DNA from 3 places in the Salinicola sp. V024 genome. Region 3 is predicted to be linked to each of the others. Evidence: predicted binding sites of a transcription regulator. Region 3 holds the regulator's gene; each other region holds the start of a gene.

Region 1 (10,502 bases), on a different contig from region 3:
AGAGTCTGTCGCTGTTCGATGTCTTCTTCTTCAACGTCCGCGGCATGGTGATGCCCGATCCGCAGCCGCTGGACGGTTTCGCCGCCACGCCATGGGCGCTCGCCCTCGCGGTCGTCGGTGCGATCCTGTTCGGACTGTTCGCCAAACGGCGTCAGGCCAGCACCGGTCAGGCGCTGCCGGTCTACTGGATCGGCGCGGCTCTCATCATCGGCGTGCCGCTGATCGTGTTCCTCGCCACGGGGTCGCCGCTCGAATGGGTCGTGCCGAAACTGACCGGTTTCAACTTCCGTGGCGGCATCAACATCCTGCCGGAGCTGTTGGCGCTGTGGCTGGCACTGTCGATCTACACGGCGGCTTTCATCGCCGAGATCGTACGTTCGGGCATTCTGTCGGTCTCGCATGGGCAGACGGAAGCGGCGCGCTCGCTGAGCCTGCCGGAGGCCATCACTCTGCGCAAGATCGTCATTCCGCAGGCGATGCGCGTGATCATTCCGCAGATGACCAGCCAGTATCTCAACCTGATCAAGAACTCATCGCTCGCCACCGCCATTGGCTACCCGGATCTGGTCGCCGTATTTGCCGGCACCACGCTCAATCAGACGGGGCAGGCGATCGAGATCATCGCCATGACCATGGCGGTCTATCTGGTCATCAGTCTGACGGTGTCGTTCCTGATGAATCTCTATAACGCGCGCACGCTGCTGAAGGAGCGTTGACATGACGACTGACTCTACCTTCCGCACGGAAATGATCGAAGCGCGTGAAGCGCCGAACCAGAGCCGTGGCGTGATCGGCTGGTTTCGGGCCAATCTGTTCAATGGGCCGATCAACAGCATCGTGTCGGTCGTGGTGATCTATCTGATCGCCCGTCTGGTCTGGCCCTTTCTCGAATGGGCGGTGATCGATGCCGACTGGATCGGCACCACGCGCGACGCCTGTACCGGTGACGGCGCCTGTTGGGTCTTCATTTCCGCCCGTTTCGAATCCATCATCTACGGTTTCTATCCCGAAGCGGCGCGCTGGCGGGTCGATATCGTCTTTGCGCTGTTGGCGATTCTGGTCGCCTGGCTGGCGATCCCCGGCACCCCGCGCAAGAAGTGGGTCGCGCTGTTCACCCTGATCGTTTTTCCGATCATTGCCTACTTCCTGCTGGTGGGCGGCTCGTTCGGCCTCGAATACGTGCCGACCCGGGCCTGGGGCGGATTGATGCTGACCCTGACGATCGCGGTAGTGGGTATCGTGGGGTCGCTGCCACTGGGGATCATCCTGGCGCTGGGACGGCGCTCGAAGATGCCCTTCGTCAAGGGAATCTGCGTGATCTTCATCGAGTTCTGGCGCGGCGTGCCGTTGATCACGGTGCTGTTCATGGCCTCGGTGATGCTGCCGCTGTTCGTGCCGGGCAATCTGGACTTCGACAAGCTGCTGCGCGCGCTGATCGGCATCATGTTCTTCTGGAGCGCCTACATGGCGGAGGTCATCCGCAGCGGCCTGCAGGCGATCGGCAAGGGTCAGAACGAGGCCGGGCAGGCGCTGGGGTTGAGCTACTGGCATCGAACCGGCCTGATCATCCTGCCGCAGGCACTGAAAATGGTCATTCCGGGCATCGTCAATACCTTCATCTCGCTGTTCAAGGATACCTCGCTGGTGCTGATCATCGGCCTGTTCGACCTGCTGGCGATCATTCGCGCCGGGCTGACCGACTCGAACTGGCTGGGCTTCTCCACCGAGGGCTACGTGTTCGCGGCCGCCGTGTTCTGGATCTTCTGTTTCAGCATGTCCCGCTACAGCCAGTACATCGAGCGCCGTCTGAATACCGGCCATAAACGGTGAGTGCGATGAGCGACTCCGCACCCATGACCTCACAGAACAAGATTGTCATCAGGAAATCATTGCCATGAGCGAAGCAACAGCGTCTCGAACTACCGCGCCCGGCAGCGACGGCCCGATGATCGAGATCGATCATCTCAACAAGTGGTACGGCAGCTTCCATGTGCTGCGCGACATCAACCTGAACGTGGCCAAGGGCGAGCGCATCGTCATCTGCGGCCCTTCGGGGTCGGGTAAATCGACGATGATTCGCTGCATCAATCATCTGGAAGAGCACCAGCAGGGCTCGATCGTGGTCAATGGCGTGCCGATGACCAACGACGTCAAGCGGATCGAGCAGATCCGCCGCAACGTCGGCATGGTCTTTCAGCACTTCAATCTGTTTCCGCACCTGACCGTGCTGGAAAACTGCTGCCTGTCCCAGATCTGGGTGCAGAAGAAGCCGAGAGTCGAGGCGGAAAAGACCGCCATGGAGTATCTCGAGCGCGTCCAGATCGCCGATCAGGCGCTGAAGTATCCCGGCCAGCTCTCGGGCGGCCAGCAGCAACGGGTGGCGATCGCCCGGGCGCTCTGCATGCGCCCCGAGGTGATGCTGTTCGACGAACCGACGTCGGCCCTCGATCCGGAAATGATCAAGGAGGTGCTCGACGTCATGATCGAACTGGCCCACGAAGGCATGACCATGCTCTGCGTCACCCACGAGATGGGCTTTGCCAAGACCGTCGCCGACCGGGTGATCTTCATGGATCAGGGCCAGATCATCGAAGAGGCGCCGCCGACCGAGTTCTTCAACAATCCGCGCTCGGAACGCACCCAGCTGTTCCTCAGCCAGATTCTCGGGCATTGAAATAGTCACTGAGGGCAGCGACATATGGGTATCGAGAAACTCTTCGTCAACGGCGCACCGCAGCCGATCGCGCCGTTCTCCCACGCCTGCAAGGTCGGCGATCTCGTCTTCATCACGGGTCAGATGCCGACCGTGCCGGAAACCAACGAGATGCTGCTGGGGACGTTCACCGAACAGACTCATCGGGTGATGCAGAACCTGGCGATCGTGCTGGATGCCGTCGGCAGCAGCTTCGAGCATGTCGTCCAGAGTCGGGTTTTCATCACCAACATGGGGCATTTCGAAGAGGTGAACGGCGTCTACGCCAGCTACTTCGAGAACCCGTTACCCACGCGCACCTGCATCGGTGTCACCGGCCTGGCCGGTGGCGCCGATGTCGAGGTGGACATGATTGCCTGGATACCGCCTGCCGCCTGATAGGCGGCTGTCCACGTTTCGACGACGCCCCGCTCTTCAGCGGGGCGTCGTCGTTTCCGGACCTGAGGGAAGGGAGCAGAGGAAAGGGAGCGAAGAAAAGGGAGCGAAGAAAAGGGAACGGGGGGAGGAAAGAGGGGAGGGAAGAGAGCGTCGGGAAGGTTGAGCGCCGGACGAATCTCTACCACGCTAGGAAGCGTACGATCCACGGACCAGGAGAATCGATCATGGACAAGACCTTAGTCGTCGTCGCCGACGCGGCACGCGCCCGAATCTTCTCACGAGCGGCGAAATCGTTGCAGGAGATCGAGACGCTGACGCACCCGGAGTCCCAGCTGCATACGGGAGACCTGCGGACGGGGGGCGAGGGTTCGGCCACCTCCGGGGCTAGCCAGCGCCAGACCGGCAACGACAATGCCACTTCCGAGAAGCAGGCGATGGCTTTCGCCAAGGAAGTCGCCGGCTACCTGCGCGACGCGCGAACCCAGGGCAAGGCCGACAACTTCGTGCTGATCGCCGCGCCTCAGTTTCTGGGTCAGCTGCGTGAAAAGCTCGACAAGCCGACTCTCGATTGCGTGACCCAGACGCTCGACAAGGATCTCTCGAAGGCCAGCGAAGACGAGATCGCCGCCAAGCTCGATTGATTCCGCTAGCCGGCGGTCCTTCTTTCAGGGGACCGTCGGCAGCTCGATCTCATCGCTACGTTGAATGCCGGCAGTCATCTCCCGGCACAGCCGTAGAAATTCTCGCATTCCGGTGGTCAGGTACTTCTGGCGGTGCCAGATGAAGGCGAACCGGCGCGTCAGATCCAGCTCGGGCGTGGCGATCGGCACCAGACTGCCGCGGCGAAAGGCGTCTCTCAGTGCCAGCCGCGAGACGCAGCCGATGCCGAGGCCGGATTCCACCGCCCGCTTGATCCCTTCGGTATGTTCCAGCTCCAGCAGAATGTTGAAGCGGCCTCGCCGGTGGCGCATGGCGTGCTCCAGCGTCCGGCGCGTCCCGGAACCTACCTCGCGCATGATCCAGGCCTCACGCAGTAGCCGTTCGACATCGGCGCTGCCCTCGCTCGCCAGCGGGTGGCGTGGTGAGCAGAACACGGTGAGGTCGTCTTCGATCCACGGTTGAATGACGATATCGTCATGCTGGCAGTCGCCTTCGATCAGCCCCAGGTCCAGCTCGTGCAAGGCGATACGCTCGACGATGGACGCGGTGTTGCGGACCTGAAGCCTGACCCGGCTTTCGGGGTAGCGTTGCATGAAGTCGCTGATCAACAGCGTCGCCAGATAGTTGCCGATGGTCAGCGTGGCGCCCACTTCCAGTGAGCCGATGCCGGATTGTCCCTGCAGCAGCTCCTCGATCTCCTCGCCCCGATCCAGCAACGCCACCGCCTTGGGTAGCAGCTGAAAACCCAGCGCATTCAACTTGAGACGCTTGCCGAGCCGATCCAGCAGCTGGCAGTCGAACTGCTTTTCGAGCTCCGACAGAGCGGTGCTCGTCGCCGACTGCGACATCGACAGCGTCTCGGCGGCGCGAGACACGCTCTGCTGCTGAGCGATGGCCACGAACACCTCGAGCTGACGCAGGGTATAGCGCATGCCGGCATCCTTTATCGGTTCTGTGGATATAGGTTATCCAAATAATCCACTTAACAGAATACCGCGTTTTTCTTATAGTTCGACCATCTACTCGGCATCTCGGTTATGCCTTTTCGCTATTATCGTTCGTCGTTATCGCAAGGACCCGATCATGAGCAAGTTTGCGTTGGAAGAGGTGTTGAGCGTTCATCACTGGAACGACACGCTTTTCAGTTTCCGCACCACACGCGAGCGCAGCCTGCGGTTCAAGAACGGGCAGTTCGTCATGATCGGCCTGGAAGTGGACGGCAAGCCGCTGGTGCGCGCCTACTCGGTCGCCAGCCCCAATTACGAAGATCATCTCGAGTTCTTCAGCATCAAGGTGCAGGACGGCCCGCTGACATCGCGTCTGCAGCACCTGAAGGTCGGCGACCAGATCATGGTCAGCCGCAAGCCGACGGGTACGCTGGTCTGTGACGATCTGCTGCCGGGCCGCAACCTGTACATGCTCTCCACCGGCACGGGTCTGGCACCCTTCATGAGTCTGATCCAGGATCCTGAAGTCTACGAGCGCTACGAGAAGGTCGTGCTGATTCACGGCGTACGCTCGGTCAGCGAGCTGGCCTACGCCGACTTCATCTCCAGGGAGCTGCCGGCGCACGAGTACCTGGGCGACGAGATCCACGAGAAGCTGGTCTACTACCCGACGGTGACGCGCGAGGAGTTCCACACCATGGGGCGTCTGACCGATCACATTCGCAGTGGCAAACTGTTCGAGGACACCGGCCTGCCGCCGCTGGACCCGAAACAGGATCGGGCGATGATCTGCGGCAGCCCGGCGATGCTCGAGGAGACCAGCGGCCTGCTCGACGAGCTGGGCTTCGCCATTTCGCCGCGGATGGGCGAGCCGGGTGACTACGTCATCGAGCGCGCCTTTGTTGAAAAGTAAGGTCGAGAAGTAACCCTAGTCACGAGCTACGAGCTACGAGCTACGAGCTACGAGCTACGAGCTACGAGCTACGAGCTACGAGCTACGAGCAAAAGCAAAAATCGGTTTCGAGTTCCGAACGAAAGATGCCAGCGACGATATCGTCGCTGGCATCTTCTCGTTCAAGGGCAGCATTCTGATTTTCGCGGCTTGCGGCTTGCGGCTTGCGGCTTGCGGCTTGCGGCTTGCGGCTTGCGGCTTGCGGCTTGCGGCTTTAGACGGCGTCCTTGCCGGTCTCGCCGGTACGAATACGGATGACCTGCTCCAGCGGCGAGACGAAGATCTTGCCGTCGCCGATCTTGCCGGTGTTGGCCACCTTGGTGATCGCGTCGATCACCTGGTCGCTCATGGAGTCGTCGACGGCGACCTCGAGCTTGATCTTGGGAAGGAAGTCGACCACGTATTCGGCACCGCGGTAGAGCTCGGTGTGGCCCTTCTGACGACCGAAACCCTTGACCTCGGTCACGGTGACGCCCTGCACGCCGATCTCGGATAGAGACTCACGCACGTCGTCCAGCTTGAACGGTTTGATGATGGCGGTAACCAGTTTCATGGAAGTTCTCCTCGCATGCGATAGGCGGATGATGTGCGCTCAAGTCTTGGAGTGGCCTTACGGATGCCATACGACTGTTAGTTTAAGCATACACCGCCGATCGCGGGAATTAAAAAAGGCCCCCCGAAGGGGGCCAGGGGAGCACGCCAGCTCACTCGGTGTGTCGGCTCACTTCTTGCCGACGTTGAATTCAGGATAGGCTTCCATACCGCATTCCGCGATATCGACGCCTTCATATTCTTCTTCTTCGGAGACTCGGATACCCATCACTGCCTTGATGATGCCCCACACGATCAGGCTGGCAATGAAGGTCCAGGCGAAGATGGTCACGATTCCCAGCAGCTGCGCAGCGAACGTCGCATCACCGTTGGAGAAGGGCACCGCGATCAGGCCCCAGATGCCAACCACGCCGTGAACCGAGATCGCGCCGACCGGATCGTCGACCTTGACCTTGTCCAGCGTAACGATCGCGACGACCACCAGCAGGCCGCCGACGGCGCCGATCAGTGTCGCGCCAAGGGCGGTGGGAGCCAGCGGCTCGGCAGTGATGGCCACGAGGCCAGCCAGCGCGCCGTTCAGCGCCATGGTCAGGTCCGCCTTGCGGAACCACAGCTTGGCCAGGATGATCGCGGCGATGACGCCACCGGCAGCGGCCGCATTGGTATTGACGAAGACCTGGGCGACGGCATTGGCTTCACCGACATTGGAGACCATCAGTTCGGAGCCACCGTTGAAACCGAACCAGCCCAGCCACAGGATGAAGGTGCCCAGCGTTGCCAGCGGCAGGTTGGAGCCAGGAATCGCGTAGATGGCGCCGTTCTTGCCATATTTGCCCTTGCGTGCGCCCAGCAGCAGCACACCGGCGAAGGCGGCTGTCGCGCCACACAGGTGGACCACACCGGAACCGGCGAAATCCTGGAAGCCGGCTGCGTCGAGGAACCCGCCGCCCCATTTCCAGTAGCCCTGAACCGGATAGATGAAGCCGGTCATGACGACGGCGAAGAGCATGAACGCCCACAGCTTCATGCGCTCGGCAACGGCGCCGGAGACGATCGACATGGCAGTAGCAACGAATACGACCTGGAAGAAGAAGTCGGAGCGAGCGGAGTAGTAGACATCGCCGCCGCTGGACATCACGTCGTCGACGCTGTGTTCCGCACCGATCAGGAAACCCAGGTTGGGGAAGAAGCCGCCGCTCTCGCTCGAGTACATGATGTGATAGCCGACCAGCAGATACATGGTGCAGGCAATGGCGTAGAGAACCACGTTCTTGGTCAGGATCTCGGTGGTGTTCTTGGCACGGACCAGCCCCGCCTCGAGCATGGCGAAACCGGCCGCCATCCACATCACCAGAGCGCCCGTCACCAGGAAGTAGAAGGTGTCGAGTGCGTAGGAAAGTTGAACCACTTGATCATTCATTCTTTTGTCTCCTCGTTCCGCGCCGTCAAACGGCGTCGGCCCCGCGTTCCCCGGTTCGAATCCGGATCACATCTTCGAGTGGCGTGACGAACAGCTTGCCGTCGCCGATCTTGCCGCTGTTGGCCGCATTGCGAATCGAGTCCAGCACGCCATCGACGCGCTCGTCGTCGACGGCAACCTCGACCTTCACCTTCGGCAGGAAATCGACGACGTATTCCGCGCCGCGATAAAGCTCGGTATGGCCTTTCTGGCGACCAAACCCTTTCACTTCTGTGACGGTGATGCCCTGCACGCCGTTATCGGCCAATGCTTCACGCACATCGTCGAGCTTGAAGGGTTTAATAATGGCGGTGATGAGTTTCATCCCTTTACCTCTCCCATAGTCGAGTCGGCCCGTAGTCGAGTCGGCTTGCGCCCTTGGGGTATACGCATGACGCGTGCCATCTGAGGTTTAAGATATATAAATCAGCTATCTATCGTTATTTTTATGGCTTTTCGTGTTACCGCTACCGATCGTGCAACTCTGAATTGCACCAAAATAACGCACGTCTCTTTCGAGGCCGCACCTTTCGTGAGCAGCCGGATCTGGGCGGTCGAGCGCAGGCGTAACGGCACAACTTTGCGTATGCTGAACGGCAAGCCATCAAGGCATCCGACCCTCAAGGAGATAACGTCATGTCGGCACAGGATCGATTCGAACGTCTGACCAAGCAGCTGGGCGACAAACTTCACGGTGCGTCCCAGGCGCCGGGAGATATCCAGCGCAACATGCAGGGCGTGCTCCGCGGAGCGATCGAGCGCATGGAGATCGTTTCGCGAGAGGACTTCGACATCATGATGGAAGTGCTCCAGCGTACGCGTGAGCGCGTCGAAGCGCTGGAAGAGCAGGTCGCGGCACTGGAAAATACCCTGCAGAGCGAGCAGGCGGCGCAGCCCAGGGTAGAGCCGGTAACCCCGCCCGCGGACGACGTGGATGGCAGTGCTCACGGCAAGAAGCCCTGATCGAGCGCGGTCACGAAAATGTGTCATCGCTGGATGACGGACAATCGGGAAACCGCTTACCGGGGCCGACAATGGTCACCAAAGGTTGCGAAAACACGTAACAATATGTAGTTGTGTAGGTTGAGGAGGCGCCGCCCGGCGACTCTTTGGCCTGCGGCGACCGCCCAGGTGCCGACCTGGGAGACGACATGACCCTTGCCATCGTGCGCGCTCGCGCCAGCCTTGGACTCGAGGCGCCGGAAGTCTTGATCGAGGTTCACCTCAGCAACGGTCTACCGGGGCTGACGCTGGTCGGGCTTCCGGATGCCGCGGTCAAGGAGAGTCGCGAGCGGGTACGCAGCGCACTCATCAACGCGGGTTTCGAATTTCCCTCACGTCGCATCACGCTCAATCTGGCGCCCGCCGATCTTCCCAAGGACGGCGGGCGTTTCGATCTGCCGATCGCCCTGGGCATCCTGATGGCGTCCGGCCAGGTGCCGGTGGAATCTGCAGCGACCCTCGAAATCGTCGGCGAACTGGCCCTGGATGGCTCGCTGCGCCCGGTCACGGGCGTACTGCCCACGGCCTTGGCGGCGCGCCGGGCCGGGCGGGGGCTGATCGTTCCGCTCGCCAATGCCGACGAAGCGGCGCTGGCCGATGGCGTGGAGGTGTTCGCGGCGGGGCATATCCTGCAGGTGGTGGGGCATCTGCTGGGTCGGGAAAAACTCCCGGTGCACCAATTTGAGGCGCCCCATCAGTCGCGCGTGGCACCGCCGGACATGGCGGATGTCAAAGGCCAGCACCAGGCGCGCCGGGCACTGGAAGTCGCCGCCGCCGGCGGTCACAACCTGCTGCTGGCGGGACCGCCTGGCACCGGCAAGACCATGCTGGCGAGCCGTCTGGCCGGTATTCTGCCACCGCTGACCCAGGACGAATCGCTCGAGGTCGCCGCCGTGCGCTCGGTCTGCGGGCTGCCGATTCTGGAGCGTTGGGGCCAGCGACCGTTTCGTAACCCGCACCATACGTCGAGCAGCGTGGCGCTGGTGGGCGGGGGTTCGCGCCCGCGCCCCGGCGAGATATCGCTGGCGCACCAGGGCGTGCTGTTTCTGGATGAACTCCCCGAGTTCGACCGCCACGTGCTGGAGGTGCTGAGGGAGCCGATGGAGTCGGCGCAGATTCTGGTCTCCCGGGCCAATCATCAGCGCCGCTTTCCGGCCCGCTTCCAGCTCGTCGCCGCCATGAACCCCTGCCCCTGCGGGCACCTCGGCGACCCGCGCAAGCGTTGCCACTGCAGCGCCGCGCAGATCCAGCGCTATCAGTCGCGGCTGTCCGGGCCGCTGCTGGATCGCATCGATCTTCAGGTCGAGGTGCCGGCGCTACCCGCCACCCAGTTGACCGACCAGACGCCGGGGGAGTCATCCGCCAGTGTGCTGGAACGGGTGCTGGCCGCCCGCCGGCGCCAGCAGGCGCGAGGCTGGCTCAACGCCCGCCTGCCGGGGCCCGAGCTGGAGGCGGCGTGTGCGTTAACGACGGACGAGCGCCAATGGTTCGCCAGCGTGCTGGACCGGCTCAATCTCTCGGCGCGCGCCTATCACCGCGTGCTGCGAGTGGCGCTGACTCTGGCCGATCTGAGCGGCGAGGCGCGGGTCGGCAAGGCGCAGCTGATGGAAGCGATCGGCTATCGCCAGCTCGACCGGATGCTGAACGCCAGCGACCCCATGCGCGCCTGACGTCAGAAAACGGCGATCAGCTCTCGGCTCTCGGTCCTCAGCTCTCGGCTCGCAGCGCCGCGGCCAGCGTCTCCAGACGCCCCGGCACCAGCGCGTCGTCGAGTGCACTGATCCGCAGCACGTGGCCCAATGCCGGATGCGCCGGGCGGTGAATCAGCGTGCCTTCTGC
Region 2 (10,502 bases), on a different contig from region 3:
GAAGACGATCTCGCCGGCACCGGCCGGCAGGCTGGTGGATCGCGATTCGCTGGTCAGGTTGAAGACCGCCAGAATCGCCTGGTCGTGTGACACTCGCAGCCAGCCCAGCAGGTCGTCATCGAAGTCGCTCAGGATCAGCGTCCCGTCGACCATCGCCGACTGCGATTTGCGCCAGCGCAGAAACTCCCGCGTTACCCGCAGCGTACTGTCGGCATTGGCGAGCTGCCTCTCGACCGAGAGCTGACGATGATGGCCGTCCACCGGTAGCCAAGGTTCGACAGAGGTGAAGCCGCCCAGCTCACCGCTCGTCCACGGCATCGGCGTGCGACAGCCGTCGCGCCCCTTGTACTCCGGCCATAGCGCCAGGCCGTAGGGATCGACCAGCCGCTCGTAGGGCACATCGGCTTCCGGCAATCCCAGTTCCTCGCCCTGATAGAGGCAGATGCTGCCGTAGAGCGAACAGAGCATGACCGTCGCGACCTTGGCCACCAGCGGGCCGTGCTGTTCCAGATTCTCGTGCTGGGTCCAGCGCGACACGACGCGCTGGACGTCATGGTTGGAAAGCGCCCAGCACGGCCAGGCATCGCCCGCGTAATACTGGAAGTGTTCGATGATATCGCGCAGTCGCTGGGCACTGAACTCGGCATCGAACAGGTCGAAGGTGTAGGCCATGTGCAGACGATCATCGCCGATGGTGTACTCGACCATGCGCTCCAGCGGGCGGTCATCGGAGATCTCCCCCACCGTCATGGTCCCGGGATATTCGTCCATCAGCGCGCGTAGCTCGTTCAGGAATCCAATGTTTTCCGGCTGACTGATATCGAACTGGTGACGCTGCATCGAATAAGGGTTCGAGGCCGGAACGCTGGGCGTCTTGAACTCGCCGCTGCCGAGCGCCGGATTGTTCTGCAGCGCCTGGCTATGGAAGTAGAAATTCGAGGTGTCCAGACGAAAGCCGTCGACGCCCAGATCGAGCCAGAAGCGCGCGTTGTCGAGCTGCTCCTTGCGCACCGCCGGATTGTGAAAGTTGAGATCCGGCTGGCACGACAGGAAGTTGTGCAGATAGTACTGGCGCCGCCGGCTATCGAAGGTCCAGGCGCTGCCACTGAAGAACGACAGCCAGTTGTTGGGCGCCGTGCCATCCGGCTTGGGATCGGCCCAGACGTACCAGTCGGATTTCTGGTTGTCGCGTGAGCTGCGGCTCTGGATGAACCAGTGGTGCTGATCGGAAGTGTGACTGAGCACCAGGTCGATGATCACTTTCAGGCCCAGTCCGTGGGCGCGCTCGAGCAGCATCTGGAAGTCGTGGAAGGAGCCGAACATCGGATCGACGCCGCGGTAATCGGTCACGTCGTAGCCGAAATCCTTCATCGGCGACGGAAAGAACGGCGAAATCCAGATCGCATCGACGCCCAGCTCTGCCACGTAGTCCAGCTTGGCGGTGATACCGGGTAGATCGCCGATGCCGTCACCCCGCGCATCCATGAAGCTTCGGGGATAGATCTGGTAGATGACGCTGCCACGCCACCACTGGGTCGGATCGGACATAGAATTTCCCATTGGTGTCTTTTGATTCACGGCTTCGCAAGATAGCCAACGACGACAGCGCCCGGCGTTCGACCGGGCGTTGTCTTGCTTTCCAGGCACGAGGCTTCTAGCACGCAAGCCGCGCATTGAGCCGCCTTGGCGCGCCGACCTGCCAGTTGAGCGGCGTCGCGCAGGCGCTATTCGTCGGCCAGCGCCGGCAGAAGCACCTTCACTTTACGCGTCAAGGTGTTGCGTCCCCAACCCAGGAGTTCGGCCGCCTCGCCCTTGCGCCCGCCGGTGTGCTTCAGGGCGGTCTCGATCAGGATGCGCTCGAAATCCGGCACCGCTTCCTCTAGCAGGTGCGTATGACCCGAGGCCAGGGCTCGGTCCGCCCACTCCCGGAACGCGTTGCGCCAGTCCCCGCTCGGCGCTTCGCTGCCTTCGATGTCACGCAGCTCCGGCGGCAGATCGTCGACCAGCACTTCCCGGCCGGAGGCCATCACCGTCAGCCAGCGGCAGGTGTTTTCCAGCTGACGCACGTTGCCGGGCCAGGGCAGGCGCGTCAAATGCGTCTCGGCGTCCTTGGTCAGAACCTTAGGCTCCGCCGAGAGTTCCTTGGCGGCCTCGGCGAGAAAGTGCTGGGCCAGACGCGGAATATCCTCGCGGCGCTCCGACAGCCGTGGCAGATGCACGCGAATCACGTTGAGCCGGTGGAACAGATCCTCGCGGAAGCGCCCCTCCGTCACCAGCTTTTCCAGGTACTGGTGCGTCGCCGCGATGATCCGCACATCGACCTTGACCGGCATGTGACCACCCACCCGGTAGAACTCGCCGTCCGCCAGCACGCGCAGCAGCCGCGTCTGGGTATCGGCCGGCATATCGCCGATCTCGTCCAGGAACAGCGTACCGCCATCGGCCTGTTCGAAGCGCCCGCGGCGCTGAGCGGCGGCTCCGGTGAAGGCGCCCTTTTCATGGCCGAACAGTTCCGATTCCATCAGATCCTTGGGGATCGCGGCCATGTTGAGCGCGATGAACGGATGGCCGCTGCGCGGGCTGTGCTGGTGCAGCGCCTGGGCGACCCGCTCCTTGCCGGTGCCCGATTCGCCGTTGATCAGCACGGTGATGTGCGACTGCGACAGCCGGCCGATGGCCCGGAACACCTCCTGCATCGCCGGCGCTTCGCCGATGATCTCGGCGGAAAGCCCCTCCGGCATGGCGGCGGGTGAACGTCGTTCGCGGGCGTGCGCCACGCCCCGCCGGACTAGCGCCAGCGCATCGTCGACATCGAACGGCTTGGGCAGATATTCGAACGCCCCACCCTGATAGGAGGCCACGGCACTGTCCAGATCCGAATGCGCGGTCATCACGATCACCGGCAGGTCGGGATGCATCTCGCGGACCTTGGCCATCAGATCGAGCCCGTCGAGCCCCGGCATGCGAATGTCGGTCAGCAGCACGTCCGGCGGATGTCGCTCGATCGACTCGAGCGCGGCATCGGCCCGTTCGAACGACTGCACCTCGAGATCCGGTTGCGCCAGCGCTCTTTCCAGAACCCAGCGGATCGCACGATCATCGTCGACGATCGCGATACGGGCGACTTCAGTCATGGCAGTTCTCCAGCAGAACGGTGAATCGCGCTCTCGGCGACTTCGTCAATCGCTCGTCCACGGACGAGGACGAATAGAATCAGACTCACGACGGCGCCTCGAAAGGAATCAACAGACGAAACTCCGTCACTCCCGGATGGGATTCACACTCGATAAGGCCCTGATGCTGATGCAGGATCGACTGCGCGATCGACAGTCCCAGCCCGCTACCCTCGGCGCGCCCGGAGACCATCGGGAAGAACAGCGTCTCGCGAATGTGCTCCGGAATGCCGGGGCCGTTGTCGATGATCGCCACTTCACACACCAGTCGGTGGCGCTCGGCGCCCAGCGTGAACTGGCGGCGAACCCGGGTGCGCAGCAGCAGGCGCGGCTCGAGCGTGTCGAACTCCTCCATCGCCTGAACGGCATTGCGTGCGATATTGAGCACCGCCTGGATCAACTGGGGCTCGTCGCCGATCAGGTCCGGCACGCTGGGGTCGTAGTCGCGCTCGAAGCTCAGCTGATGGTGCTCCGCCTCGAGCAGCGCACGCACGCGCTCCAGTACCTTGTGCACGTTGAGCGGCTCGTGGTGAACCAGGGTGTTGGGGCCCAGCATGCGATCGACCAGATCGCGCAGCCGGTCAGCCTCTTCGACGATGATCCGGGTGAATTCGGTGAGCTGCGGGTCGGGCAGATCCCGCTCCAGCAGCTGCGCCGCACCGCGGATACCGCCCAGCGGATTCTTGACCTCGTGAGCGAGACCCCGCATCAGCACCTTGACCGTTTCCTGGCGCGCCATCAGCGCCTCCTCCCGCGAGATCCGCAACAGTCGGTCGCGCGGCTCGATCTCGAGCAGCAGTTCGCGGCTGGTGATCGGCGTCGCGGTGAAGTCCACCGTAATCACGTCCCCCGCGGCCAGTATCAGCGTGGCTTCGCGCTGAGTGTAGGGGTGAAACTCCTGCATGGCCTTGAGCAGGACCTGGCGAACGCTACCGTCCTCGCCGTTGAGGCACTCCAGCCACTGTCCCATCACCCGCGGCCGGCTGGCGGCCAGCAGCGCCTCGGCGGAGGGGTTGAGCCAGCGCACCTGAAGGCTGTCGTCGAGGAGTACGACGGCGGTCGTCAGATGCTCCAGCAAACGTTGATACATGCGTCGTTCCATCGTGGTGATCCGGTATGTGCTTATACAGTGCAAGAACCGCGCCACTCCCCGATTTCGCGCTGCTACGCGGAAGGCTCATTTGATGCAGGCGCGTCCCCACCCGATCTGATCCGTACTGAACGCCCTGGCGCTCATTCACCAAAATGGTGCAGTCACCCAGATCCCTGCCTGCCAATGGGGATCGATTTCACGGCTGCCATTATTTTTGGCGATTGGGATTGTTCGGGTTGGCCGGCAGATTGACGCTGGCCCGTTGCACATAGAGCGTGACCGCCGGCGTCGCCAGACGTACCCGCCCTTGCGCGTCGACCAGCTCGGCCTGCAACCGATGCTCGCCACGCTCGAGCTGACTCAGCGCGAAGACATTGGTGTGCATGGGTGACTGGCGCACTTCGCCATCGACCCGGAGCTGGACCCGATCGCCACGTTGCAGCGCCGGCTCGATCGCCAGCTGCACCTGAACGTTGCCGGCCTGGCCGGTGGGCAGCGTCTGCTCGTCATGCGGGCTGGAAATCGTGAAGCGCTCATAGTCGACCGCCGAGGCGGATGCCGGCGTCGGCTGGTCTGAGCGCGTGCGGATGTCGGGCGTGTCAGGGTCGACCACCGTAATCGGCTTGAGATCCACGCGATGCCCGGCCCGCGGCTCATCGCTGTAGACCACGTTACCGTCAGCGTCGACATGACGGTACACCGACGCCGCCTGGGCCGACGAGATAATCATCGGCAAGACAGGCATCGGCGAGACAATCACCGACGAGACAATGCCAGCCGCCAGGCCAACCCAGGTCCTCAAACCCAACATTCGTACCGACATCGCCACCCCTCCGTTATCGTCCGATATCTCCTATCGGCCAGGCACAACATCGGCTGAAAGCGCACGAACGTGACGTGCCACGAAAAAAGCCCCACCAGAGTGGGGCTTCCGTCAGGTCCGCGGGGCTATACGCTCAAGCCCGTTTAGACACTGTAATAGAGATCGAACTCGACCGGATGCGTCGCCAGACGCAGGCGCTCGACGTCTTCGCTCTTCAGCGCGATGTAGGCGTCGATCATCTCGTCGGTGAACACGCCGCCTTCGGTCAGGAAGGAGCGATCGGCGTCGAGTGCTTCCAGCGCCTGATCGAGGCTGGTCGCCACGGTCGGCACTTTCTTGCCTTCTTCCGGCGGCAGGTCATACAGATTCTTGTCCATGGCATCGCCAGGATGAATCTTGTTCTTGATGCCGTCGATCCCGGCCATCAGCATCGCCGAGAAGGCCAGGTACGGGTTGGCCGTCGGGTCAGGGAAACGCGTCTCGACACGCTTGCCTTTCGGGTTGGAGGTATACGGAATCCGAATGGACGCGGAACGGTTACGCGCGCTATAGGCGAGCATGACCGGCGCTTCGAAGCCCGGCACCAGACGCTTGTAGGAGTTGGTCGAGGCGTTGGTGAAGGCGTTCAGAGCACGCGCATGCTTGATGATGCCGCCGATGTAATAAAGCGCCATCTCGGACAGACCTGCGTACTCGTCACCCGCGAACTGGTTGGTGCCGTCTTTCCAGAAAGACTGGTGAACGTGCATACCGGAACCGTTGTCGCCCACCAGCGGCTTGGGCATGAACGTCGCCGTCTTGCCGTAAGCGTGCGCCACGTTGTGGATGACGTACTTCATTTCCTGAACTTCGTCGGCCTTCTTCACCAGCGTGTTGAACTTGACACCGATCTCGTTCTGACCGGCGTTGGCCACTTCGTGGTGATGCACTTCGACTTCCTGACCGATCGCCTGCAGCGTGTTGCACATGGCGCTACGGATATCGTGGAAGCTGTCGACCGGCGGAACCGGGAAGTAGCCGCCCTTGACGCGCGGACGGTGCGCCAGGTTGCCGCCTTCGACCTGACGGTCGGTGGACCAGGCACCTTCTTCGGACGAGATCTTGTACATGGAGCCCTCGATATCGGACTTCCAGTGCACTTCGTCGAAAATGAAGAATTCCGGCTCCGGGCCGAAGAACGCGGTGTCACCCAGGCCGGTGCTATTGAGATAGGCTTCGGCGCGCTTGGCGATGGAGCGCGGATCGCGCTCATAGCCCTGCATGGTGGCCGGCTCGATGATGTCGCAACGCAGCACCAGGGTGGAGTCTTCGGTGAACGGGTCGAGAAACGCGGTACCGTCTTCCGGACGCAGAATCATGTCGGACTCGTTGATGCCTTTCCAGCCTTCGATGGAAGAGCCGTCGAACATCTGGCCGTCTTCGAAGAAATCCGAATCGATGGCAGTGGCAGGGATCGTGACGTGCTGCTCCTTGCCCTTGGTATCGGTAAAGCGCAAATCCACCCACTTGACGTCGTGTTCTTCGATAAGGGCGAGGGTTTTCTCAGACATGTTGTCCTCCACTGTGAGCCATGGCTCGATTCGTTGGCGAATGACCAACACCGTTGTTTGGCGTACGTATGTGTGGCGTGCGTATTTTGTAGCATGAAGTCGGCACTCTTGCCCACGCGCACACCGTTTTTACATTGTCATGCAGAGAATGTGCCAAAATGAAGCAAAGCGGTGAAATGAAGCCGTAAGCGGATGATAAAAAAGACGATTCCCTACAGATCGAAAGCTTCATACGAGACTCACGGCCTTTCTATTGGCTTTCAGCCTAGATCGGTTGATTGCCTTATGCACCAGTTTGGCGCGCCTATAGAGTCAAATGCACCACAATGTCTCGCACGACTTCGCCCGGAAACTTTGCCCAAACGCGATCGGCAACGGATACTGTAGAGAGTATAGAAAGGCGCCGGAAGCGATGGCGATCAACGACTTCAGTAACGGAATTTCCCATGCCCAGGCTGGATCGTACACAGGACGTCGTACAACGCCTAAGGGGCCACTGGCGCCTCAATCTGAGTGAACCATTGTGGGGCCGCAGCGCCATTCTAGCCCTGCGCCGGGTGATGGCTGACGAAGCCGAGGCCCGCCTGCCACATCGATCCGACTGGTGTCTGGGCCCGGACAGCTTCCGGCAACTGCTGGAAAGTCTCACTGAAAGCGCCCAGATCGTCAGTCTGGAAAGCGCGTTGCACTTGCACCACGATCAACTGCCCCGGATTGCGCTGACATTCGACGGCGGCTGGCGCGACACGCTCAAACAGGTTTCGCCGACGCTGGAGCGGCTGGCGCTTCCCGCCAACGTGTTTCTCCCCTGCCCGGTCACCCAGCAGGCCTGGAGCAGCTGGCACGAAGTCATCGGCGAAGCGCTGTGGCGCAAAGATACCGCCGCTAGTGCGCACCGGCTGCTCGCCGACGCGAGCCTGCCGATGCCGCCGCTGGCCAACGGCCACCGCGACGAGCGTTACAGCCAGGAGATCAAGATCTACATCGATGAACTCGAACGGTCGCACGAAGGGGCCGCACTGGGCATGATCGCCGAATCACTGGGTAACGAACCGGCATTTACCGATCAGGCACTCGATGCGTTCAGCATCCGCCGTCTCGAACAGGGCGGACTCTTTCGTTTCGGCAACCTGATGCCGGCGCGCTCCACGCCTGGCAGTCTTCAGACGCTCCATCGACTGCGCGACAGTCAGCATCAGTTGGCGGTGCTGTGCCGCCAACCGCTGAACGTGGCGGCCTGCAACAGTGAGTTTGCGGACGAGGCGCTGACCAGACTGGCCGTCAACGCCGGCTTCGAGCGCGTCCTGACCCGCCGTGCCGGCTGGCTGGAGCCGCCGAACGACACCGTTCTGTTGCCGCGTTTTCTGATCACGCAACCGGTCGCCAACAGCCCGGGCCGGCTGTTCGACTGGTTGCTGGGCAAGCTGCCGAGCTAGCTCTCGCCGGGCAGGCCTTCTATCTCGAGTCGCGGCCAGCGACGACCCCACCCCTTGGCAACGACCCGACGACGAAACACCTCGCGATCCCCATGGCGCGGATTGTGGGTGACGCGTCCGGCCAGCAGCGACGCCAAACCCAATGGCGCGATCAGGTGAAGACCGTCATCGTCATCCAGCGTCACCCCCACCGCGGTTTCACACTCGACCCACACGCTCAGCGCTTCCTCTATAGAGGTGTAGGCAAGATGACCGTGTCGGCGATGCATACGGGCCTGATTCTTCACCGACCAGGGCAAACCGGTGGCGTCGATGAGGCTCGTTTCTTGCTGGCGATCGATCAGCGCGCTGGTCCTGGCGGGCGCGAAGTAGACCAGATCGATATCGTTGAGCGGTGTCGACGGCACATGGCCGTGCAGCCGATCCCAGACCAGATTGCGCACGAATCCGGCGGCCAGCCACCAGTCGGGCAAGCCCAGCGAACGCGCCTGGCGCAGCGCGCTCATGCGCCAGGCATCGGCGTGAATCCACTCGCACACTCTCTCGGCATCACCCATGAGCATCCTCGAACCACCGTGGCCGCCCTTGTCGATAGACACACCGCCGTATTGATCGATAGACATCGCCCTACCTATCGCTCTGGCTGGCGCCACGCGCGGAAATCGCCCAGAAAGATCCTGCGATCCATCGACACAATATCCCGATAGACTAAAGTAGCCAGTGTCGCGCGCTTGGCTGTACAATGCGCGCCCGACCCTCCTACTCAGTGCCCAGGGGACTCGTCGATCCAGCGCTAGAGCGCGGATCATCGACTTAGACATGGGCGCACACATTTTACGATGGAAACCGCCCCATGAGTGACAACGCCTCTAACGCTCGTATCGAGAGCATTAGGAACATTGCCATTATCGCCCACGTCGACCATGGCAAGACGACACTGGTCGATAAGCTCCTGAGCCAGTCCGGCACGCTGGATCGCAAGGCCGAAGGCCAAGACCGGATCATGGATTCCAATGATCAGGAGAAGGAACGCGGCATCACGATTCTGGCCAAGAATACCGCGATCCGCTGGGACGACGGTAAAGGCCACAATTACCACATCAATATCGTCGATACGCCGGGACACGCCGACTTCGGTGGTGAAGTCGAACGCGTCATGTCCATGGTCGATTCCGTATTGCTGCTGGTCGATGCCGTCGACGGCCCGATGCCGCAGACGCGCTTCGTGACCCAGAAAGCCTTCGCCCAGGGTCTCAAGCCGATCGTCGTGGTCAACAAGGTCGACCGTCCCGGCGCGCGCCCGGACTGGGTCGTCGATCAGATCTTCGATCTGTTCGACAACCTCGGCGCCACCGACGAGCAGCTCGACTTTCCGATCATCTACTGCTCCGCGCTCAACGGCATCGCCGGCATGGAACCGGACGCGATGGCCGACGATATGACGCCGATGTTCCAGTCGATCGTCGACATCGTCGAACCGCCCAAGGTCGAACTCGACGGCCCGTTCCAGATGCAGATCTCGGCGCTGGACTACAACAGCTACGTTGGCGTCATCGGTCTCGGCCGCATCAAGCGCGGCAGCGTCAAGCCCAGCCAGCAGATCAGCATCATCACCAAGGAAGGCGCGACCCGTAAGGGCAAGATCGGCCAGGTGATGACTCACATGGGTCTGGAACGCGTGCAGACCGACGAAGCCACCGCCGGCGACATCGTCTGCATCACCGGTATCGACAACCTGGCGATCTCCGACACGCTGTGCGACGTCAACACCGTCGAAGCGCTGCCGCCGCTCTCCGTCGATGAGCCGACCGTCTCGATGACCTTCCAGGTCAACGATTCGCCGTTCGCCGGCAAGGAAGGCAAGTACGTCACCAGCCGCAACATCAAGGATCGTCTCGACCAGGAGCTGATCCATAACGTGGCGCTGCGTGTCGAGCAGGCTGAGACCCCGGAGAAATTCAAGGTCTCCGGCCGCGGCGAGCTGCACCTCTCGGTGCTGATCGAAACCATGCGCCGCGAAGGCTTCGAGCTGGCCGTGGGCCGCCCCGAGGTCATCATCCGCGAGATCGACGGCGTCAAGCAGGAGCCGTACGAAGAAGTCATCATCGACTGTGAAGAGCAGCATCAGGGCTCGGTGATGGAAGAGCTCGGCTACCGCAAGGGCGAGATGACCAACATGAACCCGGATGGCAAGGGTCGTGTGCGTCTGGACTTCATCATCCCCGCGCGGGGTCTGATCGGCTTCCGTGGTCAGTTCCTGACCCTGACTTCGGGCACCGGCATCCTGACCAGCCGCTTCGATCATTACGGCCCGCTGAAGCCGGACGCCTCGATCGAGCGTCGTAACGGCGTGCTGGTCTCCATGGTCGGCGGCAAGGCCCTGGCCTATGCGCTTTACGCCCTGCAGGAGCGCGGCAAGCTGATCAT
Region 3 (10,502 bases):
TCTCGCGTTTGAGCTGGCTTCTGCTGGGCGGCACGTCATCCTCGAAAGGCGTGTCGTTGTCCGATTTTCTACCCATGATCTTGACCCTGGCGACGAATGAGAGCCGCAGTATATCAGCGTGATCCGGCTCGCCCACGTCTGGCGTCCGTTCGATGCGCGAATCCGTGCTGATGGCGTCGCTGGCCGAGGTCTTCCTGACCGGAAACGCTGTGATTGTCGCCGTCGTCCGACCCGTTTTTCGATCAGGTTTTTGACTGTGATGTCTATGATCCGAGTTTTACGAATCAGGAGTTTGAGATGAGCCAAGCCTTCAATGCCGAGGCGCAGCAGTCGCGTCTCGAAGAGCGTGCCAGCATGGCGTTGGACCTTGCCGCACAGATGGGCGCGGATGCCTGCGAGGTCGGCGCCAGTGTCGATCAGGGCCTGGGCGTGAGCGTACGTCTCGGCGAGACCGAAACCGTGGAGCTGTCTCGCGATCAGGGTATCGCGGTCACGGTCTACGTCGGCAATCGCAAGGGCAATGCGTTGTCGTCGGATGCCGGCGATGCGTCCCTTCGCGCAGTCGTCGAAAAGGCGATCTCGATCGCGCGTTACACCGGCGAAGATCCGGCCTCGGGCCTAGCCGACGCCCGGCTGATGGCAACCGACTTGTCGGATCTGGATCTGCATCACCCGTGGGCGCTGAGCACCGACGAGGCGATCGAGCTGGCGCTGCGTTGCGAAAACGCCGGACGCGAGCGGCCCGGGATAACCAACTCCGAAGGAGCGAGCCTCTCTTCCTCCGAGGTGGTGACGGTGTATGCCAACAGCCATGGCTTCCTCGGCAGCAAGCGGGGGACGCGACATTCGCTCTCCTGCCTGCTGATCGGCGGCAGCGGCGACGCCATGCAGCGCGATCATGATTTCACTACCGCGCGCAAGTCTGCCGATCTGGCAAGCCCGGAATCGGTGGGCATCAGCGCGGCGGAACGCACGCTACGCCGCCTGGGCGGCCAGCGGCCGAAGACCGGGCGACTACCGGTACTGCTGGCACCGGACATGGCACGCAGTCTGGTCGGCAATCTACTCAACAGCATCGCCGGGGGCGCGCTTTACCGGGAGTCCTCGTTTCTCTGCGATCAACTGGGCGAGACGCTGTTCCCCGAGTGGTTTTCGCTGGGCGAGCATCCGCAAGAGATCGGTGGCATGGCGAGCGCGGCGTTCGATGGCGACGGCGTGGCCACCCGCGACAACGTGTTCATCGATCGCGGCAAGCTGGCGAGCTACATGCTGTCGGCTTACAGCGCTCGCCGGCTGGGGCTTGAGACCACCGGCAACGCGGGCGGAGCGCGCAACGTGCGCATTCAGGCGCCGACGACGCCGCTGGAGAGTCTGATGCAGCAGATGGGCACGGGCATTCTGGTGACCGAGATGATGGGGCAAGGCCTCAATCCGGTGACCGGTGACTATTCGCGCGGTGCGGCCGGCTTCTGGATCGAGAATGGCCGGATATCCCACCCTGTCGAGGAGTTCACGGTGGCAGGCAACCTGCGCGACATGTTTGCCGGCCTGCAGGGGATCGGCGATGACATCGATCGGCGCGGCAGCATCCAGACCGGCAGCTGGCTGCTCGATTCGATGACGATCGCGGGGCAGTAGAGGCTGGAGCTACGAGCTACGAGCTACGAGCTACGAGCTACGAGCTACGAGCTACGAGCTACGAGCTACGAGCTACGAGCTACGAGCTACGAGCTACGAGCTACGAGCTACGAGCTACGAGCTACGAGCTACGAAAAAAACGTCAGCGACGCCGTCGCTGACGTTTTTTTCTGGCAGAAGCCGGCGGCTTGCGGCCTCAGGCGTCGAAGCGGTCCTTGATATAGGTGATCTCGGTGCGCCCGTGAGCTGCCGGCGTCCCATCCTCGCCTAAATTGACGAAGACCATTCTGTCGATCGTCAGGATGCTCTTGCGCGTGATCTTGTTGCGAACGTGGCACTCCAGCGTGATCGAACTAGTGCCAAAATGGGTGGCAGTGATGCCGAGCTCGATGATGTCGCCCTGGCGGGCGCTGGAGACGAAGTTGATCTCCGAGATGTATTTGGTCACCACCTGGGCGTTACCCAGCTGAATGATGGCGTAGATCGCGGCCTCTTCGTCGATCCACCGCAACAGACTGCCGCCGAATAGCGATCCGTTGGGATTGAGATCTTCGGGTTTGATCCACTTGCGGGTATGGAAGTTCATCGGCATCTCCTGTTTTCGATAGCTGGCACGCTCTGGCAGCTGGCGCGTCTCGGTCTCTTCGAGAGGCTTCGCTATCTTGCCTTTACAGATAAAATACGGTTGCCAGTCCCAGGAAGGCGACGAAGCCCACGACATCGGTGATGGTGGTCAGCAGGACGCCGCCGGAGAGCGCCGGGTCGATCTTGAACTTCTTGAGCAGCACCGGGATCAACGTGCCGGCGAGGGTCGCGACGGTCAGATTGATCACCATCGCCATGGCGATGATCTCGCCCAGCCGAATGTCGTCGAAGCGAAACACCGACATCGTCCCCACGACGACCGCCCAGATCAGGCCATTGGTCATGCCGACGAGCAGCTCGCGAACCAACAGCCAACGAACGTTGGCGCCGGAGACGTGGCCGAGCGCGATGCCGCGAATCATCACGGTCAGGGTCTGGGAGCCGGCGATGCCGCCCATGCTGGAGACGATCGGCATCAACACGGCGAGCGCGGCGATCTGCTGAATCGTATCTTCGAAGAAGCCGATGGCGATGGAAACGATGGTCGCGGCGAGCAGGTTGATGCCCAGCCAGACCGCGCGTCGGCGGCTGGTTCTCAGTGCTGGCGCGAAGGTGTCCTCGTCTTCGTCCAGACCCGCCATGCTCATGACCTGGTGCTCGGCGTCCTCGCGGATGACGTCGACCACGTCATCGATAGTGATGCGGCCGAGCAGCTTGCCGTCGATACCGACCACCGGCGCCGATATCAGATCGTGCTTCTGGAACAGGGTGGCGACGTCGGCGTCCGACGCGATGGCCTGGATCGCGTGAAAGTCGGTCTCCATGACCTCACGCACCAGCACCGAAACGTCCGATACCAGCAGGCGGTTGAGCGATAGAATGCCGATCAGCTCGTCGCGACGCGTGACCACCAGCAGCGTATCCGTGGCATCGGGCAGGCGCTCGTGGCGGCGCAAATAGCGCAGCACCACATCCAGCGTGATGTCCGGGCGGATCGTGATCGCGTCCGGGTTCATCAAGCCGCCGGCGGTATCCTCGGGATAGGAGAGGACGGCCTCGACCCGCTGGCGCTCCTGTGCCTCCATCGACTGGAGGACTTCCTGGATGACGGTGTTGGGAAGTTGCTGCAGCAGGTCGGCGAGATCGTCGACATCGAGACCTTCGGTGGCCGTCAGCAGCTGTTCCGCGTCCATGCGGTTGAGGAATTCGATCTGGACGTCATCGCCCAGATACTGCAGCACATCGCCGTGGAGGTCGGGATCCAGCAAACCCCACAGGATCTCGCGTTCCTTGGGCGGCGTGGACTCCAGCAGATGCGCGACGTCTACCGGCGCCAGCCCCCGATTAAGCATGCGCCTGGCCTGGTCCAGTGCGCCGCTTTCGAGGGCTTCGTTGAGCTTGGCCAGCCGAGGCTGCAGTTTTTCGGGATTGGTGCTCATCCTGAACGGTCATCCTTGAGCGACTGGCGGTAGGATGAGCATTCTACCATCGTCGAAAAAAATGACGAGGATGTAGAACACTGTTCACGAATGGGTCGGAAGCGTGAGCGCTATTCGTACTCGTGAAAACGCGCCTCGAACAGCGCGACGATCGCCTCCATGGCAGCCTCTTCCTCGTCGCCGTCGGTTACCACGGTCAATTCGGTACCGCAGGGGGCGGCGAGCATCAACAGGGACATGATGTTGGCGGCGTCCGCGCGGCGTTCGCCATGGTGGATGGCGACGCGAACGGAGAACGGCTGGCAGCACTGCACCAGCTTGGTGGCGGCCCGGGCATGCAACCCGCGGCGGTTGGTCAGACGAAGTTCACGTGTTGGCATCGTGCTCGGATGATCCTGCCTCATTTGACGGCGCAGCCAGCGATACCGACGCCGTCGAGAGTTCGGTATGAATACCGAGCTCGCGATGACGAAGCCGGGTATCGACGGCTTCATGATGGAAATGGTGAGCCAGCCGCTCGATCAGATAGACCGAACGATGCTGGCCCCCTGTACAGCCGATCGCCAGCGTCAGGTAGCTGCGATGACTGGCCAGGTAGGCCGGTAACCAGCGATCGAGCCAGGCGTGAATGTCGTCGGCCATGGCGTGAACGTCGGGATAGGACTCCAGAAATTCGATGACCGGTTGGTCGCGGCCGTCGTAGGTGCGAAGGCCGGGATCCCAGAACGGGTTGGGCAGACAGCGTGCATCGAACACCATGTCGGCATCCAGCGGCACGCCGCGTTTGAAACCGAAAGACTCGAAGGTCAGGGTCAGGCGTCCGCCGCGGTGGCTGGCGACCTGTTCGCTGATCCGCCCCCGTAGGTCGTGTACCGATAATCCGCGGGTGTCGATCACTAGGTCGGCCATGCGGCGAATCGGTGCGAGATACTCCTGCTCGTGATCGATGGCCTCGGCCAGCGTCATGTCGTTACCGCGAGTCAGCGGATGGCGTCGACGGGTGGCCGAGTAGCGCTCGAGCAGGATCTTGGCATCGGCGGTCAGATAGACGACCTGAGTGTCGATGCCGCGCTCGCGCACCGCCTCCAGCAGGCCCGGAAAGCGCTCTAGCGACTCCGGGAGGTTACGGGCATCGATGCTGACCGCAACATTGGACCGCGAGGGCGGCGCGCCGCGCAGCTCGTCGATCAGCGGCGCCAGCAGATTGGCCGGAAGGTTGTCGATGGCGTAGTAGCCCAGATCTTCCAGCGCCTGCAAGGCGATCGATTTTCCCGATCCCGAGAGGCCGGTGATGATGACGAGCTGCATGGTTTGTCCGTCCTGATTTAACCGTCGTCGCTGCTGTGATGGCGGATGGCGTCGACCAGCGCATCGTGCAGCGCGGCCTGCGTCTCGACCTGACGCAACTGCTGGCGGACGCTGCTCTGGCTCATGATGCCGGCGACTTCTGCCAACAGCGAGAGATGGGCTTCATCGGCCTCTTCCGGCACCAGCAGTACGAACACCAGGTCGACCGGTTCGCCATCGATCGCATCGAAGTCGATCGCATCCTCCAGGCGCATGAAACCGGCCACCGGCACCTTGCAGTGAGGGCTGCGCGCATGAGGGATGGCAACGCCGTGACCGATTCCCGTGCTGCCCAGCCGCTCGCGGCCGATCAGACGACTGAAAACTTCCTGGCTATCCAGGCTGGGTGTGTTTTGGGCGATGAAGGTGCTGAAGAATTCCAGCAGACGTTTTTTGCTGCCCCCCGTGACCCCGTAAAGGGTACGTTCGGGGGGCAGAATGCTTTCCAGTGTCATCATCAGGCGTTAACGGGCGCCAGCGCCTTGGGCGCGGGCTTGTGCCTTCTCTTTGTGTTTGACCAGTTGACGGTCGAGTTTGTCGGCCAGCGAATCGATGGCGGCGTACATGTCGGTTTCGCTAGCCTCGGCGTGTAGATCGGCGCCAGCGGCATGCAGGGTACAGGCAGCCTGTTGACGCTCCTTCTCGACACTCAGGGTGACCTGAACATTGGTGATGTTGTCGTAGTGACGCTCCAAACGAACGAGCTTCTCTCCAACATAGTCCCGTAGGGCGTCGGTCAGCTCGACGTGGTGGCCGGTAACGTTCACTTGCATGGCACGCTCCTGTTGCGGCAGATGGCACTTCGGATTGTAACCCTTTTCAGGGCACTGCAAAGTCATCGTGATCGATCTGACGTAGATTGGCGAGCGTTGGTTGATCTTCCGCTCGGACTCAAGCCAGACGTTTGCGTTCGCTGGAGGAGGGAATGCCCATGGCTTCACGATATTTGGCCACGGTCCGCCGGGCGACGCAGATTTCCGACTGGGCCAGCAATTCGACCAGTTTGCTGTCCGAGAGCGGCTTTCGCGGTGGCTCCTCGCCGATCAGCTTCTTGAGTCGGGCGCGAATCGCGGTACTCGAATAACTGTCGCCATCGCTTCGCTGGCCACCGACCTGACTCGAGAAGAAGTACTTCAATTCGAAGACGCCGCGAGGCGTGTGGATGTATTTCTGGGTGGTGACGCGGGAAATCGTCGATTCATGCAGTTCGACGCTGCCGGCGATGTCGGCCAAGATCAGCGGTTTCATGGCTTCCTCGCCGTGGGCGAGGAAATCGACCTGACGCGACATGATCTCGCGGCCGACGCGCAATAGGGTGTCGTTGCGGCTGGAGAGGCTCTTGAGCAGCCAGCGGGCCTCCTGGAGGTGCTGACGCAGGAAGGTGTTGTCGTCGCTCTTGTCGGCGCGTTTGATCAGCGCTGCGTAGTCCGGCTGGATGCGCAGGCGCGGCAGCGATTCGGCGTTGAGTTCGATACGCCAGCCCTCGGGGGAGGGCGTGGCGACGAGATCGGGAATCACGTAGTGGTCGCGACTGGTATCGAAGCGCTGCCCCGGGCGGGGTTCGAGCGTGCGAATCAAGGCGATGACGCAGTCGAGTTCGTCTTCTTCCAGGCGCAGGCGCCGCATGAGCAGGCGTCGGTCGTTGCCGGCCAGTGCCTCCAGAAACTGACGTACCAGCCGCTTGGCCTGGGGCAGCAGCGGCGTTTCGCTCGCCAGCGCGCCGAGCTGAAGCAGCAGGCATTCGCGCAGATCGCGGGCGCCGACCCCGGTGGGATCGAACTGCTGTACCCGCATCAGGACATGCTCGAGGTCCGCCGTGCTGACGCTTTCGCCGCGCTGGGCTCGGAGGCCGGCGGCGAGCTCGTCGAGTGAGCCGGTGAGATAGCCGTCGTCACCGATGGCGTCGATCAGGCATTCGCCCAGCTCGCGCTCGCGGCCGTCGAAATCCCCCATCGCCAGTTGCCATGACAGATGGTCGTGCAGGCTGGTGGCGATTGCATTGCGGTCGAAATCCGGCGCGTCTTCGCTGCTACTGCCGTTGCCACTGAGCGAGCCCGCGTTGGCATCCTGGTAGGTGTCGCTCCAGTCGCTGTCGAGCGCCAGTTGGTCGGGAATATCGCTTGCCCATTCGTCCTCGGGCGCTTCCTGAGACTCTTCTTCGGAACAGGGCTCTTCGGAATAGGGCTCTTCCAGCTCCAGCATCGGATTGGATTCGAGGGCTTGCTGGATCTCCTGGCAAAGGTCGAGCGTCGACAGCTGCAGGAGTTGAATCGCCTGCTGAAGCTGAGGCGTCATGGTCAACTGCGTGCCGACTCTAAGTTGCAGCGAGGGCTTCATGGACATGGTGAGGCGATCGTCACAATCAACGAGAAGGGGACTACGTTACTGACTGATCGGGTGGCGTGCAACGACTTATGCAGGAAAACGATGCAAGAAACATGCCAGTGGCTCGCATCAGTTGGTGCCGGTTCGCAAGGCGGTCATAGCCGGAACTCGTGGCCCAGATAGACGTCACGCACGCGCTGATTGTCGAGAATGGCGTCCGGACGACCTTCCGCGATGATCTGGCCATCGCCGACGATATAGGCGTTATCGCAGATATCGAGCGTTTCGCGCACATTGTGATCGGTGATCAGCACGCCGATTTCGCGGTCACGAAGCTGGCGGACGATACGTTTGATATCGCCGACCGAAATCGGATCGACACCGGCAAAGGGTTCGTCGAGCAGCACGAAGGCGGGCTCGGTAGCCAGTGCCCGGGCGATTTCCACGCGGCGACGTTCGCCACCGGACAGGCTCATGCCGAGGTTGTCACGGATGTGGTCGATATGAAAATCGTTGAGCAACTGCTCGAGATGATGGCGGCGTCCGGCGCGGTCCAGATCCTTGCGGGTCTCGAGGATGGCCATGATGTTGTCGGCCACGCTCAGCTTGCGAAAGATCGAGGCCTCCTGCGGCAGATAGCCGATACCGGCGCGGGCGCGGTCGTGCATCGGGGCGCGACTGAGGTCGTGATCGTCGATATGGACGCTTCCCGCATCCGCCTTGACCAAGCCGACGATCATGTAGAAAGACGTGGTCTTGCCGGCCCCATTGGGGCCCAGCAGGCCAACGATGCTGCCCTGACGCAGGGTCAGGCTGAAATCATGGACGACGCGGCGTCCCTTGTAGCTCTTGGCCAGATTGGCGGCCGTCAGCGTTTTCATTCGGTCGTTCCTTGTCACGGCACAACGCGGGGCAGAGCAGACCGTCGCGATCGCGACGGAGATCGGCATCTGGCCCGCTCACTTCGAAATCAGGTCTCGAGCACCCTCGGGATCCGGGCGCGGTCGAGGTGCTATTGGGACGATTCGCGCGGGGTCAGCGTCATGCGGACGCGGCCGTCGCTGTTGCCGTCGCTGTCCTGGCTGGCGCGAGCCTGGACGCGGCGTGAGTCGAGATAGTACTCGACGTAGGCACCGTCGAAAGTATCGCCGCCCTGGTGCAGTTCGGCGTTACCGATCAGCTCCACCCGCCGTTCTGCGGCGTGATAGACCACGGTATCGCCCCAGCCCTTGACCAGTTCCTGGTCGGCCCCCGGCTTCTGTTCGAGATAGGCGCGCTCGCTGCCCCCGCCCTTGGCGGTGACCTGGCCGACCTGACCGTTGTCGGCGCGCTGGATATCGACCCGCGCAGCCTTGAGATGCATGCTGCCCTGCTGCATGTCGACACCGCCGGTGTAGACGGCGGTACCTTGACGGTCATCGATATCGAGCTGGTCCGCCGCGATCTCGATCGGCGCGCTGGCGTCGCTTTCCAGCGCGTTCGCCGAGAAGCTTGCGATGCCCAGCGTCGTCAGCACCAGAAGTTGGCCGAGTTCTCGCCTCATGATCCTTGATCCTTGGGTTGCTGTGACTGGGATTGCTGTGGCAGGCGACCCTGCACGTTGTCGGTCAGGCGCATACGATCTTCATCGATCCAGGCATCGAAGCGGTCGCCACGCATGCTCTGGTCATGCTGACGCAACACGGCGGATGTGTCACTCCAGACATGCGCCTTGCGGCTGTCGTAATGCAGCGTCCGGGTCTCCAGGCTCCAGGCCTGTTCCGGCTGTACCAGGCGCGCGTCGCCTTCCAGCGTCAACTGCTCGCCGCTACGATTCATGATGCCCGTGTCACTGGTCACCTGCCACTGGCGCTGCTGGTCATCGGTCAGGTAGCCATGAGGGGTCTGGGTGCGAATGATGTCATCGGCCGGGGTATGCACCAGGCGAGGCGTTTCCAGCCGTTGGTAGGCACGGCCCTGCTCGTCGTAGCGGGTCATGCTGGCATCCTCGAGGTAGTAATCGGGTTCGCCCGCGGTATTGCCGAGAGTTTCTCCGCTATCGTTGTCCCCGCGCTGGTCCAGATAGGTCAAGCCACCCCCCAGTGCCAGCAACAGTACCAGCAGGCCGAGGCGGCGCCACCAGGGAGACTGAAATCGGGTCGTCTTGGCCACGGATTCTCCTCGTGTGGGTCGATTGGATCATGATCGGCTATCTAGGATAGCGGTCGTATTCGTCGAGCGTGCATTCATCGAGCGGCAATGATCGGCGCTTGTCGATGCTCTGATCGGTGTCGTGATCGACCTGATGATCTACGCTTGGGTCCATGATTCGATAGATGGCTCGATAGATGGTGCGATAGATGCCCGAATGGGCGACGCGCTCGGCGGGTCCTCCGCGCTTTGACGCCGCATGGTCTTGACGCCGCGTAGTTCAGATCACGCCGCTTCTCAGCAGATCATGCATGTGCAGCGCGCCGACCGGAATACCGTTCTCGACCACGGCCAGCGCGGTGATACGGTTGTCTTCCATGATCCGCACCGCTTCGGCAGCCAGCATCTCCGGTGTCGCCGTCTTGCCGCCGCGAGTCATGACGTCGTCGACCCGGAGCAGCGTGAAATCGCCGCGCTGATCGAGCGTTCGACGGAGATCACCGTCGGTATAGACACCGGCGAGCACGCCGTGTTCATCGACGACGCAGGTAAAGCCCATGCCCTTGAGTGTCATCTCGAGCAGTGCTTCTCTCAGCGGGCTGCCAGTGGCGACGCGAGGCAGGCGGTTGCCGTCGTGCATGAGATCGGCGACCCGCAGTAACAGACGTTTGCCGAGCGTGCCGCCGGGATGGGAAAGCGCAAAGTCCTCGGCACTGAATCCACGGGACTCGAGCAGTGCCAACGCCAGCGCATCGCCCATGGCCAGGGCGGCGGTCGTGGACGAAGTTGGCGCCAGATCGTGGGGGCAGGCTTCGCGAGAAACGCCGACATCGATATGCACGTCACTGTAGCGGGCCAGCGTGGAGGCCGGCCGGCCGGTCAGACTGACCAGCGGTGCGCCGAGGCGTTTGAACAGCGGCAGCAGGCCGGTGATTTCCTGGGTCTCGCCCGAATTGGACAGGGCAATGACGACGTCCTCGCCGGTGATCATGCCAAGGTCGCCGTGACTGGCTTCGCCGGGATGAACGTAGAAAGCCG

Evidence for each region. The regulator sigma-54, encoded in region 3, starts transcription at its own class of promoters, with help from an activator protein. The targets are predictions, from matches to a motif close to TGGCACNNNNNTTGCTNT.
Region 1: ACUN9V_RS14900 (P-II family nitrogen regulator) is a predicted target of sigma-54. The motif match lies at 8,048-8,065, and genes of this name have one in related genera.
Region 2: glnA (glutamate--ammonia ligase) is a predicted target of sigma-54. The motif match lies at 6,778-6,795, and genes of this name have one in related genera.

What each region holds. Positions count from the first base shown of each region.
Region 1 covers NZ_JBQXYB010000010.1:131,521-142,022, forward strand. Annotated here, with positions in the region: gene ACUN9V_RS14855 (amino acid ABC transporter permease) at 1-716, shown strand, start outside; gene ACUN9V_RS14860 (amino acid ABC transporter permease) at 718-1,830, shown strand; gene ACUN9V_RS14865 (amino acid ABC transporter ATP-binding protein) at 1,895-2,674, shown strand; gene ACUN9V_RS14870 (RidA family protein) at 2,699-3,091, shown strand; gene ACUN9V_RS14875 (baeRF12 domain-containing protein) at 3,316-3,732, shown strand; gene ACUN9V_RS14880 (LysR family transcriptional regulator) at 3,757-4,683, opposite strand; gene ACUN9V_RS14885 (ferredoxin--NADP reductase) at 4,835-5,611, shown strand; gene glnK (P-II family nitrogen regulator) at 5,865-6,203, opposite strand; gene ACUN9V_RS14895 (ammonium transporter) at 6,372-7,622, opposite strand; gene ACUN9V_RS14900 (P-II family nitrogen regulator) at 7,648-7,986, opposite strand; gene ACUN9V_RS14905 (accessory factor UbiK family protein) at 8,298-8,624, shown strand; gene ACUN9V_RS14910 (YifB family Mg chelatase-like AAA ATPase) at 8,813-10,333, shown strand; gene ACUN9V_RS14915 (pyridoxal phosphate-dependent aminotransferase) at 10,371-10,502, opposite strand, start outside.
Region 2 covers NZ_JBQXYB010000013.1:61,867-72,368, forward strand. Annotated here, with positions in the region: gene ACUN9V_RS16335 (alpha-amylase family glycosyl hydrolase) at 1-1,548, opposite strand, end outside; gene glnG (nitrogen regulation protein NR(I)) at 1,725-3,134, opposite strand; gene glnL (nitrogen regulation protein NR(II)) at 3,220-4,263, opposite strand; gene ACUN9V_RS16350 (DUF4124 domain-containing protein) at 4,475-5,089, opposite strand; gene glnA (glutamate--ammonia ligase) at 5,233-6,639, opposite strand; gene ACUN9V_RS16360 (polysaccharide deacetylase family protein) at 7,086-8,075, shown strand; gene ACUN9V_RS16365 (nucleotidyltransferase family protein) at 8,072-8,698, opposite strand; gene typA (translational GTPase TypA) at 8,929-10,502, shown strand, end outside.
Region 3 covers NZ_JBQXYB010000001.1:622,874-633,375, forward strand. Annotated here, with positions in the region: gene yjgA (ribosome biogenesis factor YjgA) at 1-76, opposite strand, end outside; gene pmbA (metalloprotease PmbA) at 298-1,638, shown strand; gene ACUN9V_RS02830 (acyl-CoA thioesterase) at 1,835-2,224, opposite strand; gene mgtE (magnesium transporter) at 2,307-3,662, opposite strand; gene ACUN9V_RS02840 (HPr family phosphocarrier protein) at 3,773-4,042, opposite strand; gene rapZ (RNase adapter RapZ) at 4,029-4,970, opposite strand; gene ACUN9V_RS02850 (PTS sugar transporter subunit IIA) at 4,988-5,464, opposite strand; gene hpf (ribosome hibernation-promoting factor, HPF/YfiA family) at 5,474-5,782, opposite strand; gene ACUN9V_RS02860 (RNA polymerase factor sigma-54) at 5,901-7,352, opposite strand; gene lptB (LPS export ABC transporter ATP-binding protein) at 7,490-8,215, opposite strand; gene lptA (lipopolysaccharide transport periplasmic protein LptA) at 8,347-8,877, opposite strand; gene lptC (LPS export ABC transporter periplasmic protein LptC) at 8,874-9,485, opposite strand; gene ACUN9V_RS02880 (KpsF/GutQ family sugar-phosphate isomerase) at 9,745-10,502, opposite strand, start outside.